DNA from 4 places in the Endozoicomonas sp. Z74 genome. Region 2 is predicted to be linked to each of the others. Evidence: predicted binding sites of a transcription regulator. Region 2 holds the regulator's gene; each other region holds the start of a gene.
What was found. The regulator FNR, encoded in region 2, switches genes on or off when oxygen is low (the NO sensors DNR and NnrR bind a similar motif). The targets are predictions, from matches to a motif close to TTGATNTANATCAA.
Positions count from the first base shown of each region.

Region 1 (3,114 bases), on a different contig from region 2:
TCTTAACGGTGAGCGCCGCACCGATCGCCCCTGCAAGGCTGAGCACCGGTGTACCCAGTAGCAGGCTGATCAAAAGAGCAGGATACGCCTGTTCGGGCATATGTAACATCAAAGCCAGCACCGGTGCCATCAGGGTCAGACACAGCCCGGTAGTGAGCCAGTGACAAAACACTTTGGCCAATACCAATAGTGGTAAGGGATGAGGGGAGAGCAACAGCTGGTCAAGAGCGCCATCCTCCTGATCACTCCTGAACAGCGAATCCAGTGATAGCAAAACCGAAAGCAGCGCTCCGATCCACAAAATCCCGCCGGACAGAACCGCAAGTGTCTCCCGGTCCGGGGTAATCCCCAGGGGAAACAACGAGGCCACCATCAGGAAAAAAGCCATGGGGTTTACGGTTTGACCCGGAGAGCGAAAAGCAAGGGTCAAATCCCGACGGATCAATGCCATGCAGGCAGAAAGACCATTCATTGAGCCTGGGTTCACTGCACTCATGAACACCCTCCTGCTCCACTCTCTCCTGACAAAGACGCTCCTGAAAAAGATTCCAGCTTGAGTTTTCGCAGATGACCACGGGGGTCCTTCAGAGGCTGATGGCTGGTGACCAGAACCATTCCTCCCTGGTCCCCATGATCGCTGAGCAGGGATTCCAGCCAGCTGACCCCATCCACATCAATGGCGGTAAAGGGTTCATCCAGAATCCAGAGCGTCGCGCGACTGGCCAACAGCCCTGCCAGGGCAACCCTGCGCAACTGACCAGCGGAAAGGTGACTGCATGGGACCTGCTCATACCCGGAAAGCCCCACTTTTTCCAAAGCATCATACAGAGCGGTATGACCCGCAGGGCTGTTCGCCAGCTGCAACCGCCAGGAGAGGTTTTCCAGGGGAGTCAGTTCAAGCTTGAGGCCCGGCCGGTGTCCCAGAAAATAGCAGGCAAGGCGAAAGTCTGCATAGACCTTAGCCATCGGTTTACCCTGCCAGAGAATCCGTCCAGTCCAGGCAGAGGAAAGGCCTGCAAGAATTCTCAAAAGCGTGGTCTTGCCCGCTCCGTTCCTCCCCTCTATCTGCAGCAACTCCCCTGGAGAAAGGGTAAAGGATAGATTCGTAAACAGCCGTCTGTCATCCCGCTCACACTCAAGTTGAATAACCTCTAACAATGGATGGACCCGTCATCAAATTAGAAACAAAACACAAGATTACTGACTTGAGACACAAAGGCAACCATCGACAACATGGCTCATCGATTCCTTTATAGCCCCCTTCATGCCTCCCCAGGAGGCTGCACCACTATACAACATCACTCATATACCCATGCAGAAAAAAGACTGCAAAGGTCGTATTTTTAGTTCTTACAAAACTTGCAAAAATGAATATCTTTTCTAACCTTGACGACGCAAGACTTATTAGTTTGAGTGATGAACCAGTGTGCCCACCGCCCTCAATAGCTTTATACGGTGGGGCTAATGACGGTTACTCATCAACTTTACCGCTTGAGTTCGCCCCATAAAACATGGGGGCTGGAATTGCTCAGTATCAAGCGGTGATCGACAACACCACATCAACCCTGGAGTTAAGCTTCAGTCGCGGAATATACAAGTGCTGACCGTATAAGCGCAATACTGCCATTCAACCCGGATACAGGTTCCTCAAAACCGTGTTACGACTCAAGCCCTCTGGGGCTAGAGAATCAGGAACCTGGGGTGAGAAGGCGGTGTTGTACATTCTGTACTTAACCTTGACCTCATCCCCATGGCATCTTCATCACGCAAACCTTTATCAGGCAAAGAAAGTCCTTCCCACCCTGCAAGCAACAGTCGGCGTTTTTTCAGCCCTTTCACGGTTATCTGCAGTTTTCTACTGCTGGCAGGCACTGTCTTCTCCGGATGGGTAGTGATGGAATACCTCTTTTCAGGGACGCTTGAGTCCCATGCAGCCCCCAAAGCTCTGATATTAAAACCCTACCCTCAACTGAGCCCGGAAAGTCAGGCCTGCGCTGCATGTCATAAGGAAGAACACCCCTCAATTTATGCCCAATGGGGGATGTCCAAACACTATGGGGCCAACGTTGGCTGTTTCGAGTGCCATGGGGCCAATGCCTCTGACAAGGACGCCATCAAACATAAAGGCTTTAACATATCCGTTATCGTGTCACCAAAAGATTGCGGTAAGTGTCACTCAAAAGAAGCAGAGGAGTTCATGAGAAGCCACCATGCCAGCGCAGGCAAGATCATTGGCTCTCTGGACAATATGCTGGCAGAAGTCATTGAAGGTACATCCAGCAAGGGAGAAAGCGCCAGGAAAAACCCTGAGAGCACGAAGCTCACCCTCGGGGGCGAATCCCCTGCGGCGGTGTCTGGTTGCTGGCAGTGCCATGGCTCTGAGGTGAAAGTACTGAAGAACGGCGACCTTGACCCGGCGACCTGGCCCAACACCGGAATAGGGAGAATCAATCCTGACGGCTCAACAGGAACCTGCGCTGCCTGCCACCACCGGCACGAATTCAGCATCACTCAAGCCCGCCGCCCCGAGGCCTGCGGACATTGTCACCTTGGGCCTGACCATCCACAGAAAGAAATCTACGAAGAGTCCAGACATGGCATTGATTTTCATGCCCATGCTGACCGCCTGAAGATGGAATACTCCAAGTGGATAGCGGGTGAGGACTATCACACAGCCCCAACCTGCAGCAGCTGCCACATGTCCGCCACCCGTGAGCTTCCGGTCACCCACGATGTGGGAGACCGAATTTCATGGAACCTTCGCCCTGCCATCTCTGAAAAAATAGATGCCAAAGACCTTGCCCTCGGCAAACCTACAAAAAGCTGGCAGGATCGCCGTAAAGACATGCAGAATGTCTGTGAGGCCTGTCACGCCAAACCCATGGTCGACAGCTTCTACACCCAGTTTGATGCACTGGTTACGCTTTATAATGAGAAGTTTGCCCGCCCAGGAAAAGCCCTTATGGGTCAACTCAGTAAAGAGGGACTGATCACCGAAACCCCGTTTGATGAAAAAATCGAATGGACATGGTTCCGCCTCTGGCACCATGAAGGTCGGCGTGCACGCCATGGTGCGGCCATGCAGGCACCGGACTACGTTCAGTGGCACGGCAT
Region 1 is NZ_JBLYZI010000009.1:23,453-26,566, forward strand. It holds gene ccmB (heme exporter protein CcmB) at 1-496, opposite strand, end outside; gene ccmA (cytochrome c biogenesis heme-transporting ATPase CcmA) at 493-1,158, opposite strand; gene ACNRUY_RS04250 (multiheme c-type cytochrome) at 1,751-3,114, shown strand, end outside.
Region 1: ACNRUY_RS04250 (multiheme c-type cytochrome) is a predicted target of FNR. The motif match lies at 1,525-1,538, and genes of this name have one in related genera.

Region 2 (3,114 bases):
TTCGTCAATCTTCTCTATAGTGATACCGGTTCGGTGGTAAACCAGCCAGGCAATGGCGGTTGCATAGGCCAGGTTGGTGGCCAGTTCATGGTGGGGGTGTGAAAGGAATTCCCTCTGACTGGCCAGTCCACGGACGCTGCTGGATAACTCTGGCTGTGTCCCAAGGTAGTGGTCCCAGATATTGCGATGCATGCGCGGTGATATCTGGTAAATACCAAGAGCCTGGTGGTTGGCGATTTTCAAATGAAAGCCAAGGCCGGATTCCCTGGCAGCGGTGCCCAGAAGCAGGTTCTCTGCTGTCTGGCTCCACATGGCCAGGTGCTTGAGTGTTGGTCGCACCACATAATGACGCAACTCTCTGGCACAGATACCCATAATTCAAAGTCCTTTTTTATTGCTGTCATCGTTCTACCCCAAAGGGGGTGAAACCGCTTTTTCTGCTGGGTGATTTATCTTGAAAATACCAGTTAATGATCGTCTGTGACAGGGTATTTTCCCTGTTCTTATACGTAAAGTGAGCAGGCGATACCCTTTTGGGCAGTGCCCGTTTTATTGTCTGCCAGCAACCCCTTGCGGTAAGGGCTTGTCAGAAGGAAAACAGGCTTGGTGTTGTGCTTAATGGGGTTATCGTATCATTCCGGATATTCTATAACCCCATTAGTCAGGGGACTTTTATCAGTCGCCTGCAAAAGAACAGAGGGTAAAGGTGGGGATTCCTGCCTGATTCAACTTCTCGGAACCTTTAAGGTCGGGAAGATTGATGATAGCGGCTGCTTCCAACGTGGTAGCGCCTGCCTGGCTGATCAGGTGATGGGCGGCAAGCAGAGTGCCGCCGGTTGCGATCAGGTCATCAACCAGCAGAATGCGGTCTCCGGGCTTCATGGTGTCGTCATGGACTTCCAGGGTGGCGGTGCCGTATTCCAGCTGGTATTCCTGGCTCAGGGTGGTGCCGGGCAGTTTCCCCTTCTTTCGGAACAGTACCAGAGGTTTGTTTAATGTGTAGGCCAGTGTTGAGCCGATCAGGAAGCCTCTGGCATCCAGTGCGCCAATGCGATCCACATCTTTATTCTGGTAGCGTTCCACCAGAGTGTCTATGGTCAGACGCCAGGCCTTCGGGTTTTCAAACAGGGTGGTGATATCACGGAAAAGAATACCGGGCTCAGGCCAGTCCGGGATGGTTCTGATCTGGGATTGAAGGTATTCCAGGGCGGGTAGGCGTTGTTCTGTGGGCATGCCGTTTTGGCTCTGTTTCGGTCAATGATGCTCAGTGAGCACGGGGCTCACTGAATCCAACAGGCTACTGGCAGGGTAGCCCTTCAATCCGGGAAAGCTACCTCAGTTCTCCTCAGGCGCTGGTCACGATCTGGGTGGGGTCGATGGTTTTCCCCCCGGCCAGAGAGCAAAGCTCAACGGAGTTACGAATTTCAATTTCCTTGCCAACCGCTGAAATCAGGCCGTTTTTCTGGAACCTTGTGAACACCCGGCTGACCGTCTCGACGGCAAGTCCCAGGTAGTTGCCCATTTCGTTCCGGGACATGGACAGTCGGAATGACTGGGAAGAGAAACCCCGGCGACGGAAGCGGCTGGCCAGATTGATCAGGAAGGTGGCTATGCGTTCGTCGGCGTTTTTCTTGGACAGCAGCATCATCATCTGCTGATCTTCCCGGATCTTCTTGCTCATCAGGCGCATCAGGTGGCGACGCAGTTCCGGGAACTGATCCGCGAGCCCTTCCAGCTGTTCAAAGGGAATTTCACAGATCATGGTGGTTTCCATGGCCTGGGCAGACACTGGGTAAGTGTCGGTATCCATCCCGCTCAAACCGAGAATTTCGCTGGGCAGGTAGAAGGAGGTGATCTGTTCTTCACCTTCGTTGGTGGCGGTGTAGGTTTTGATCGCCCCTGAACGTACCGCAAATACACTGCTGAACGGATCACCCTCGAGGAAGAGGTGTTCACCCTTTTTCAGAGGGCGACCTCGCTTGATGATGTGATCCAGCTGGTCAATGTCTTTAATGCTGAGAGCCAGCGGCAGGCACAAGGAGCTGAGGCTGCAGTCTCTGCAGGCCACATGGCTTGGCTGTCGGACGTTGGGCTTGGACGTCATTGAGAGGCCTCAAAGTCGTATTGGCAAAATCGACTCAATTTTATGAAAATTGTTAACGAAGTGTAAGCTAGGTAAATACGCAAGTGAATAGCGTTAAAGTAGGTGTTTAATGCTATTGTGGAAACAACTTGTGCCAGTACGTTGTCTCCAGTAACACGATTGCGTCGTTTGTTCAGGGCGTCTCGCCTTGGCAAGCTTCTGAACCAGGCTCTTGACGTAAAGCCCCGTCAACTAAGGGGGGCAGAATACACTGGAGCACCGAGCCGACAGTGTCACAAAAGGTGTGCCACTGTCTGAAGTACGTTCGTTTATTTGTGTTGCCCGATTTTGCACCGATACCGCAGGCAAAGCAATGGTCAATGTTTGACTGGGGGGGTGTCGGACTTATGCTCGAATGCATAAGCCCGGAAGACTGAAGGAGTGGCTACTTTTTCGGTAGCTTTCTGGGAAAAGTCAGATGACTTTTGAGTAGCGGGGGATTGCCTCCTGCTTTTCCGTGGGCTTTGGCTGGTTCAGGTAATGATCGAACTGCATGCAGATGTTCCGGATCAGTAGTTTGCCTCTAGGGGTTACCACAATGCTTCGGTCTTCGTTCAGCGTCAGTAGCTCGTCATTGATCATAGGTTTGAGGCGTTCCAGCTCCTCAGCAAAGTATGTGTCAAAGGTGATGCCGAACTGTGTCTCTATTTTACCGGGTTGGAGCTGGAAGTGGCAGATCAGCTGGGTGATGACGGCCTGGCGGACTTTGTCGTCTTCTGTCATCTGAAGTCCCCGGACCATGGGGAGTCGGCCTTTGTCGATTTTTGTGAAGTAGTCTGATTCTTCCGTGGTGTTCTGGATGTAAGTGTCGCCCACCTGGCTGATGGAAGAGACGCCCATTCCTATAAGATCGCAGTGGCTGTGAGTTGTGTAACCCTGGAAGTTTCTGTGCAGGTTTCCGGTTTCCTGGGCGGTGGCCAGCTCATCATCGGGCAGGGCAAAGTGATCCATGCCAATGTATACGTAGCCCT
Region 2 is NZ_JBLYZI010000013.1:56,744-59,857, reverse strand. It holds gene ACNRUY_RS05975 (hypothetical protein) at 1-375, opposite strand, end outside; gene ACNRUY_RS05970 (adenine phosphoribosyltransferase) at 676-1,233, opposite strand; gene fnr (fumarate/nitrate reduction transcriptional regulator Fnr) at 1,346-2,104, opposite strand; gene hemN (oxygen-independent coproporphyrinogen III oxidase) at 2,558-3,114, opposite strand, start outside.

Region 3 (3,114 bases), on a different contig from region 2:
TGTCTGTAAAGCCGGACAGTCCCCATTGAAGAGCACTTTTAGTGGTGACATCGGCACCGGGTTCCAGAGGAACCAGGCGCAGAACAATAGCCACAACGACTCCAGTCAATCCGGCAAGTGCGGCAGGTATGGGCTCTGTTACCAGGGCAATGACGACGGCTATGAAGATGGCCAGGTATCCCCAGCTTTGGGCATTCAAACCGTCTGGAGTGGGTGCAAGCCAGATCATCAGCCCAACCGCAGGGGGAAGGAGGATCGCCAGGAGTTTCTGCCGGTTGAAACCGGAATTATTGTTGTTCATGTGAACGTTGTATCAGTGGTTTAAGAAGGGATTGATATAGATAAGATATAGACTATCTGACTGGAAAAGTTCTGATAGAAGATGCCACTGTTGTTTTGATTTTTGTATTTATCCAGAAATACCTGCCAGAAAACATTAACGAGTATTACTTTCTGGCAGGGGTGTTGGTTACATTGCGTTGGCAAAGATGGCGGTGATTTCTTCCGCACTGGCCTGTTTCGGGTTGGTCAGGCCGCAGGCATCCTTGAGGGCGTTTTCTGTGAGAACGGCAAAATCCGCTTCCTTAACACCCAGGGTTTTCAGTCCCTGGGGAATATCAATTCTGGCGGACAGAGACTTGATGGCGTCAATGGCTTTTTCTGCACCTTCCTCTACTGACAGGCCGGAGACGTCTTCTCCCAGAGCTTTGGCGACGTCCCTTAAACGCTCTGGGCAGACCTGGGCGTTGTAAGCCTGCACGTGGGGCAACAGGATGGCGTTGCACACGCCATGGGGGAGATCGTAAAAGCCACCCAGTTGATGAGCCATGGCATGGACATACCCCAGACTGGCGTTATTGAAAGCCATGCCTGCCAGCAGTTGGGCATAGGCCATCTGCTCACGGGCTTCAAGGTTATTGCCATCGTGAACTGCGGTTTCAAGATGATCCCGGATCAATTCAATGGCCTTGAGGGCGCAGCAATCGGTGACCGGTGTGGCGATGGTTGAAACATAAGCCTCCACGGCGTGGGTCAGGGCATCCATACCGGTGGCTGCGGTGAGGGACTTTGGCATTCCAACCATCAGGGCAGGGTCATTTACGGACATCAGTGGAGTGGTGTTTTTATCCACAATGGCCATTTTCACATGACGTTGTTCGTCGGTAATGATGCAGAACCGGGTGATCTCACTGGCGGTTCCCGCGGTGGTATTGATGGCCACCAGAGGGAATTGGGGCTTTTCTGAAACATCAACGCCTTCATAGTCACGGATATGGCCGCCATTGGCAGCCACAAGGGCAACCCCTTTTGCACAGTCGTGGGGGGAGCCTCCTCCCAGGGAAATCACAAAGTCACAGTCGTTTGCTTTCAAAAGAGAAAGGCCGTCTTCTACATTGCCACAGGTGGGATTTGGCTGTGTGCCATCAAAGATAACGGAGGAAATGCCCTTTTTACCCAACTGCTCAACCACTGAACCGACCAGTCCAATTTTGTTCAGCACATGGTCAGTAATGATCAGCGCTTTTTGAAAGCCCAGCTTGGCGATATCAGAAAGTGCACTTTCCAGGCAACCGCTGCCCATCTGATTAACCTGGGGCATAAAGAATTTCATAGCAGGCATGTTCGGACCTCTTAATGCTTATAAGACTGTTTAAAAAATGACGGTGAAAATTCAAATTGAATTTATCATATGGGCTGTTTCTGAAGGAGGTGTTGATTTAAGTCAATAATTATTTCTAATGATTTGAACGGTTTTTTAATTAATCGTCAGGGTATTGGTGGGGCAAAAAAAATTAATGCAGGTTCAAAAAAACTGATATTTATTATTTGAAGGTATGTGCAGAATATTAGTTTGCTTTGCCGATTTTAAATCGGCACTCTCAGGGTGAAAATAAAAAAGTTCTGGCTGTTCATTAAATGGCGGAGACGTATTTTCAGTCTTTTGAATAAATTGAAAACCCGTGGCTCAGGGGAGCGCCCGTGGTTCGAAATTAATCACACCGATATGCTCACCTTCATGGGCCTTCTGTTTCAACCGTTGCAACAGAAAATCAAGAAAATAACGGACGGTTGCGGGCAGGAGTTTACGGTCCGGGTACAGGGCATATACATCCGCATCGAGCATTTGCCACTGGGGAAGTACCTGCACCAGGTGGCTTTTTGACGTTGACCTTACGCGCTGGGCTGGCAGGCAGGCAATGCCAAACCCGGCCAATGCCGCATCCAGGCAGCTGCTGATGCTGTTGACCCGGAATCGCCCTGAGGGTTTGATCGTCTCCTGTTGTTTTCCGTGGGGAGTAGATCGTGACAGGGACCAGTAGCCACTGGACAGCTCAGTTTGAAGTTCTACGCACTGATGATGCTTGAGTTCATCGGGTGTTTCCGGCAGGCCGTATCGCTCAATATAGGCCTCACTGGCATACAGTCCGCGACTAATGGAAAAAAGCCACCGGGCGTACAGTGCCGAATCCCTGGGTTTTCCCACTCTGAAGAACAGGTCCAGGCCTTCTTTGGCCATCCGGGGTTCCCGGTTGGTCATTTCAGCGTGCACCGTAATGGCCGGGTTTTCCAGCAGGAACTCCAGAATCAGGTTGCTCATCAGAGTCTGACCCAGTTCCATGGGCATCAACATTTGGATGGAACCCTTTGGCTCGTCCCCCGCCAGGCCGACAGCATGCTCGGAAGCCTCCCACTGCTGGATGATCTTTGCACACTGCTGGTAGTGAGACTTGCCGATTTCCGTTAGATGGATGTTCCGGGTGGTCCGGTTCAGCAATCGGGCTCCAAGGCGGGCCTCCATGGCTGCCAGTTTGCGGCTGACAGTGGATTTCTGAAGTTCCAGCCGTTTGGCTGCGGCGGTGATGCTGCCGCACTCCACCACCCTGGTGAATATCTGTACTTCATTCAGGTCAATCATTGGGTGATTGTTTCTTTCAGGCAACAGTGTTTTGAGATTTTGCGGGCTACCCCCCTATGGTGTCCAGTGGTACCTTTCCGCTTTGCAGCATTTTAGAGCGACCAGTGTCGCTCTTCCTGAACCCTGAAAATGTCAGTAGCCCGTTAACCCCGGTTAAACCAGACATTTTCACAGTAAACGACGAAAGCATCCGTTCA
Region 3 is NZ_JBLYZI010000093.1:19,754-22,867, reverse strand. It holds gene ACNRUY_RS20760 (DASS family sodium-coupled anion symporter) at 1-301, opposite strand, end outside; gene yiaY (L-threonine dehydrogenase) at 470-1,621, opposite strand; gene ACNRUY_RS20750 (LysR family transcriptional regulator) at 1,967-2,917, opposite strand.
Region 3: yiaY (L-threonine dehydrogenase) is a predicted target of FNR. The motif match lies at 1,714-1,727, and genes of this name have one in related genera.

Region 4 (3,114 bases), on a different contig from region 2:
CCGATGGACCGGTATAAAAAGGCACCCCCGCTTTGGACAGATAGTGAACCGCCGCCATATCATTGGCTTCAACCTGATAGTCACCGTTTTCACAAACCCGACGGATCTGGGCCAGCTCCGACTCTGCCTCAACCAGGGTCATGGTGGAAAAAACCACCTCCTTGCCTTTGTCCTGCAGCATGGAGGCAATGACAAGCCAGTCCTCCAGTTTCATTTCCCGGCGCTTTGAACACACCACTTCGCCCAGATAAACCCGGTCAACCACCGAGTCAGATACTTTTTCGTAAAACGCCAATACTTCTTCTCTGGGCCAGAAGAACAACAGAGGTCCCAGGGTAATCTCCAAGCTCATACCGTTAACCTTTCATCCTGAGTGTACGGGTTATTGCCATGGTCTGCTGTAGGCTCCCAGCGTCGTCTGGCTACCTTCCGACAACCTTGCTAGGCTGTTCATCCACTGGGCCTGAGGAGCAAAACCTTCCGGATTGGCCTGATAGCTGTCCAGAGCCTGGCGCCAGATTTTGACCACTTCAGCCACATAGGCAGGACTGCGCTGCCTTCCTTCTATCTTCACAGCCGAAATTCCGGCTTTGTGCAGCTGAGGAATTAAATCAAGGGTGTTCAGGCTGGTCGGCTCCTCAATGGCATGGCTGACTTTGCCTTCAACATTGAAACGGCCTTTGCAGAGGGTTGGGTAACCCGCCTGCTCCCGGGCACCGAAACGGTCAATCAGAAGGCCTCCCAGACGGGTTTCCATACCGGAATCCGTTGCCTGCCAGCGAACTGCAGATGCGGGGGAACAGGCTCCTGCCGTATTGGGCGACTCACCGGTCACATAGGAGGAAAGGATACAGCGCCCCTCCGCCATGATGCAGAGGCTGCCAAAGGCAAACACTTCCAGCTCAACGGGGCTCTTTGGTGCCAGCCGCTCTACCTGCTTGAGGGACAGCACTCTGGGCAGGACGGCCCGCTTAATGCCAAAATGATCATGATAAAAAGACAGGCTGCCATGATTGGTGGCCGATGCCTGGACAGAAAGGTGAAGATTCAGGTCTGGATACCGTGTACTGGCGTATTTCAACACGCTGATATCCGACGCAATCAATGCATCCACCCCATAATCCGCACAGGTATCCACGGCTCTCTGCCAGCGGTGCCAGTTACCTGCCTGGGCAAAGGTATTGACCGCAACAAACAGGCGTACCTTTTTGCCTGCAGGATTGCACCGCACATAATCCAGTGCCTTCAGGGCTTTTTTGTCGGAAAAGTTCAGGCCGGCAAAGTGCCGGGCGTTGGTTTCATCCCTGAATCCGATATAGACGGCATCAGCACCATGATCAACCGCCGCTTTCAGGGAAGGGTAATTACCGGCAGGACAAACCAGTTCCATAGAGAGTTCCGAAGCGATGAGTGAGCAACCATGGAGGGTCACCCGCTTCCATGGCTTCGAACCGGGTTTGGCTTTTCAGCAAGATCCACTGAAACTGAACAAAGAGCCTCAAACACTGGACTCCTAAAGGATCAGAAAAAGGGCAAACCACAGCCGGTTAACGTAACATTCCCCTACTAAAAGCGAGTTGACCCTTATCAACAGAACAGAAAAAACGCATAAATCACCCGAAATGGACTTCAGGAACTCTCCACAAGGTCTTAATCAGGCACTGATTGCCAGAGGCTGCAGAGGGAAAACATCCAGCGCCTGATAACGGACTCCGTCCGCTACTGGTTCACTTTTAAACAGCACCACTTCACCTGCCGTCATTCGAAAACTGGGCATATGATAAAAATGGTTATGATCTACGGGCTTTGAGCCTTTAAAACGCCCCAAAGTCACATGGGCTCGAAAACGCCGATGCTCCGGTTCAAAGCCTGACTGAACCGCTGCCCTTTCACAAAGCTCCGCAAGACGCGACAGCTCCTGTCCAGAGTGCATTTCCAGTGCCAGCACCCGTGGGTGACGGGTATTCGGGTAACAGGCAAAACAGCCCGTCATGCAGTCAAAAACCGCTTGACTGGACAACCCCTTCCTCAGGTTTTCGGCCAATGCCTCCAGCTGGTTTTGCCTGCAGTTCCCAAGAAACTTCAGCGTTATGTGCTGCTTCTGCGGTGGAACCCAGCGGAGCCCGTGGCAAAGCACATCTCCCGCCCGGTGCTGGGCTTTTTTATTCAGGGTGGCAGCCAGTTCAAGGGGCATTCTGACCGCAAGAAATGCCCTTACCGTTCCCATGTTACTGGAAATGTTACAGCTGTCGTCAATGTATGAACGCGTTCTTTTCATCGCTGGTTAACTTCAATAGGATTACCTGTTCACGTTAACCCTGTTTGACAGGGCCTGGAAAAAACCACGATCGATCTTGATTCCCATCTGCCGGACATCGGCGGGAAAAAGATGGATGCGTTGGGGTATTTTAAATCCCGCTATCATGCACCTAAGTTGCGACTTTGTATACTCCTCATCCAGGCAACCATCAACGGTCTGAACATAAGCCTCGGGCCGCTGGCCAAACTCCTGATCATTGACCGCCACCACCACCGCCTGAACCACTTCAGGCAGAGTGAGCAAAGCCTGCTCAACTTCCTCCGGATGAATGTTTTCCCCACCGGAAATCATCATATGATCCCTGCGTCCACTAACGAGAATCTGCCCATTCAGCCAGCGCCCCTGATCACCACTGTGATACCACCCCTGTTGATCCCGCAGTGAAATCAACCGGCCACGGTCATAATACCCCTGGGCCAGCGTCTCTCCCCGAACCAGAATTTCCCCCTGACCATCAATCATCACGTCCCGATAGGGCAGAACGCCACCGGAGGTAATGCCCTGCTCGGTAAAATCCGGCGAGCCCGTGCAGACCTGGGAGGCCATCTCGGTCATGCCGTAGGTAGTTAATACCCGAATCCCCTGTTTCTTAACCTTATCCACCAGCTGGGGGGATGCCAGCCCGCCACCGAGCAGGATAAACCGGACGCCTTTCCGATATAAATCAGCGCCTTGCTCAAGCAGTCGAAACAACTGGGTGTTCACCAGGGATAAATGACTGACGTCTTCCTTTTCCAGAATATCCTGAAGCGGGGTTTCTTTTGGGTACAAAACCATTGTCGCCCCCGACAGTA
Region 4 is NZ_JBLYZI010000105.1:14,848-17,961, reverse strand. It holds gene ACNRUY_RS21840 (U32 family peptidase) at 1-352, opposite strand, end outside; gene ubiU (ubiquinone anaerobic biosynthesis protein UbiU) at 383-1,390, opposite strand; gene thpR (RNA 2',3'-cyclic phosphodiesterase) at 1,655-2,278, opposite strand; gene menE (o-succinylbenzoate--CoA ligase) at 2,300-3,114, opposite strand, start outside.
Region 4: ubiU (ubiquinone anaerobic biosynthesis protein UbiU) is a predicted target of FNR. The motif match lies at 1,578-1,591, and genes of this name have one in related genera.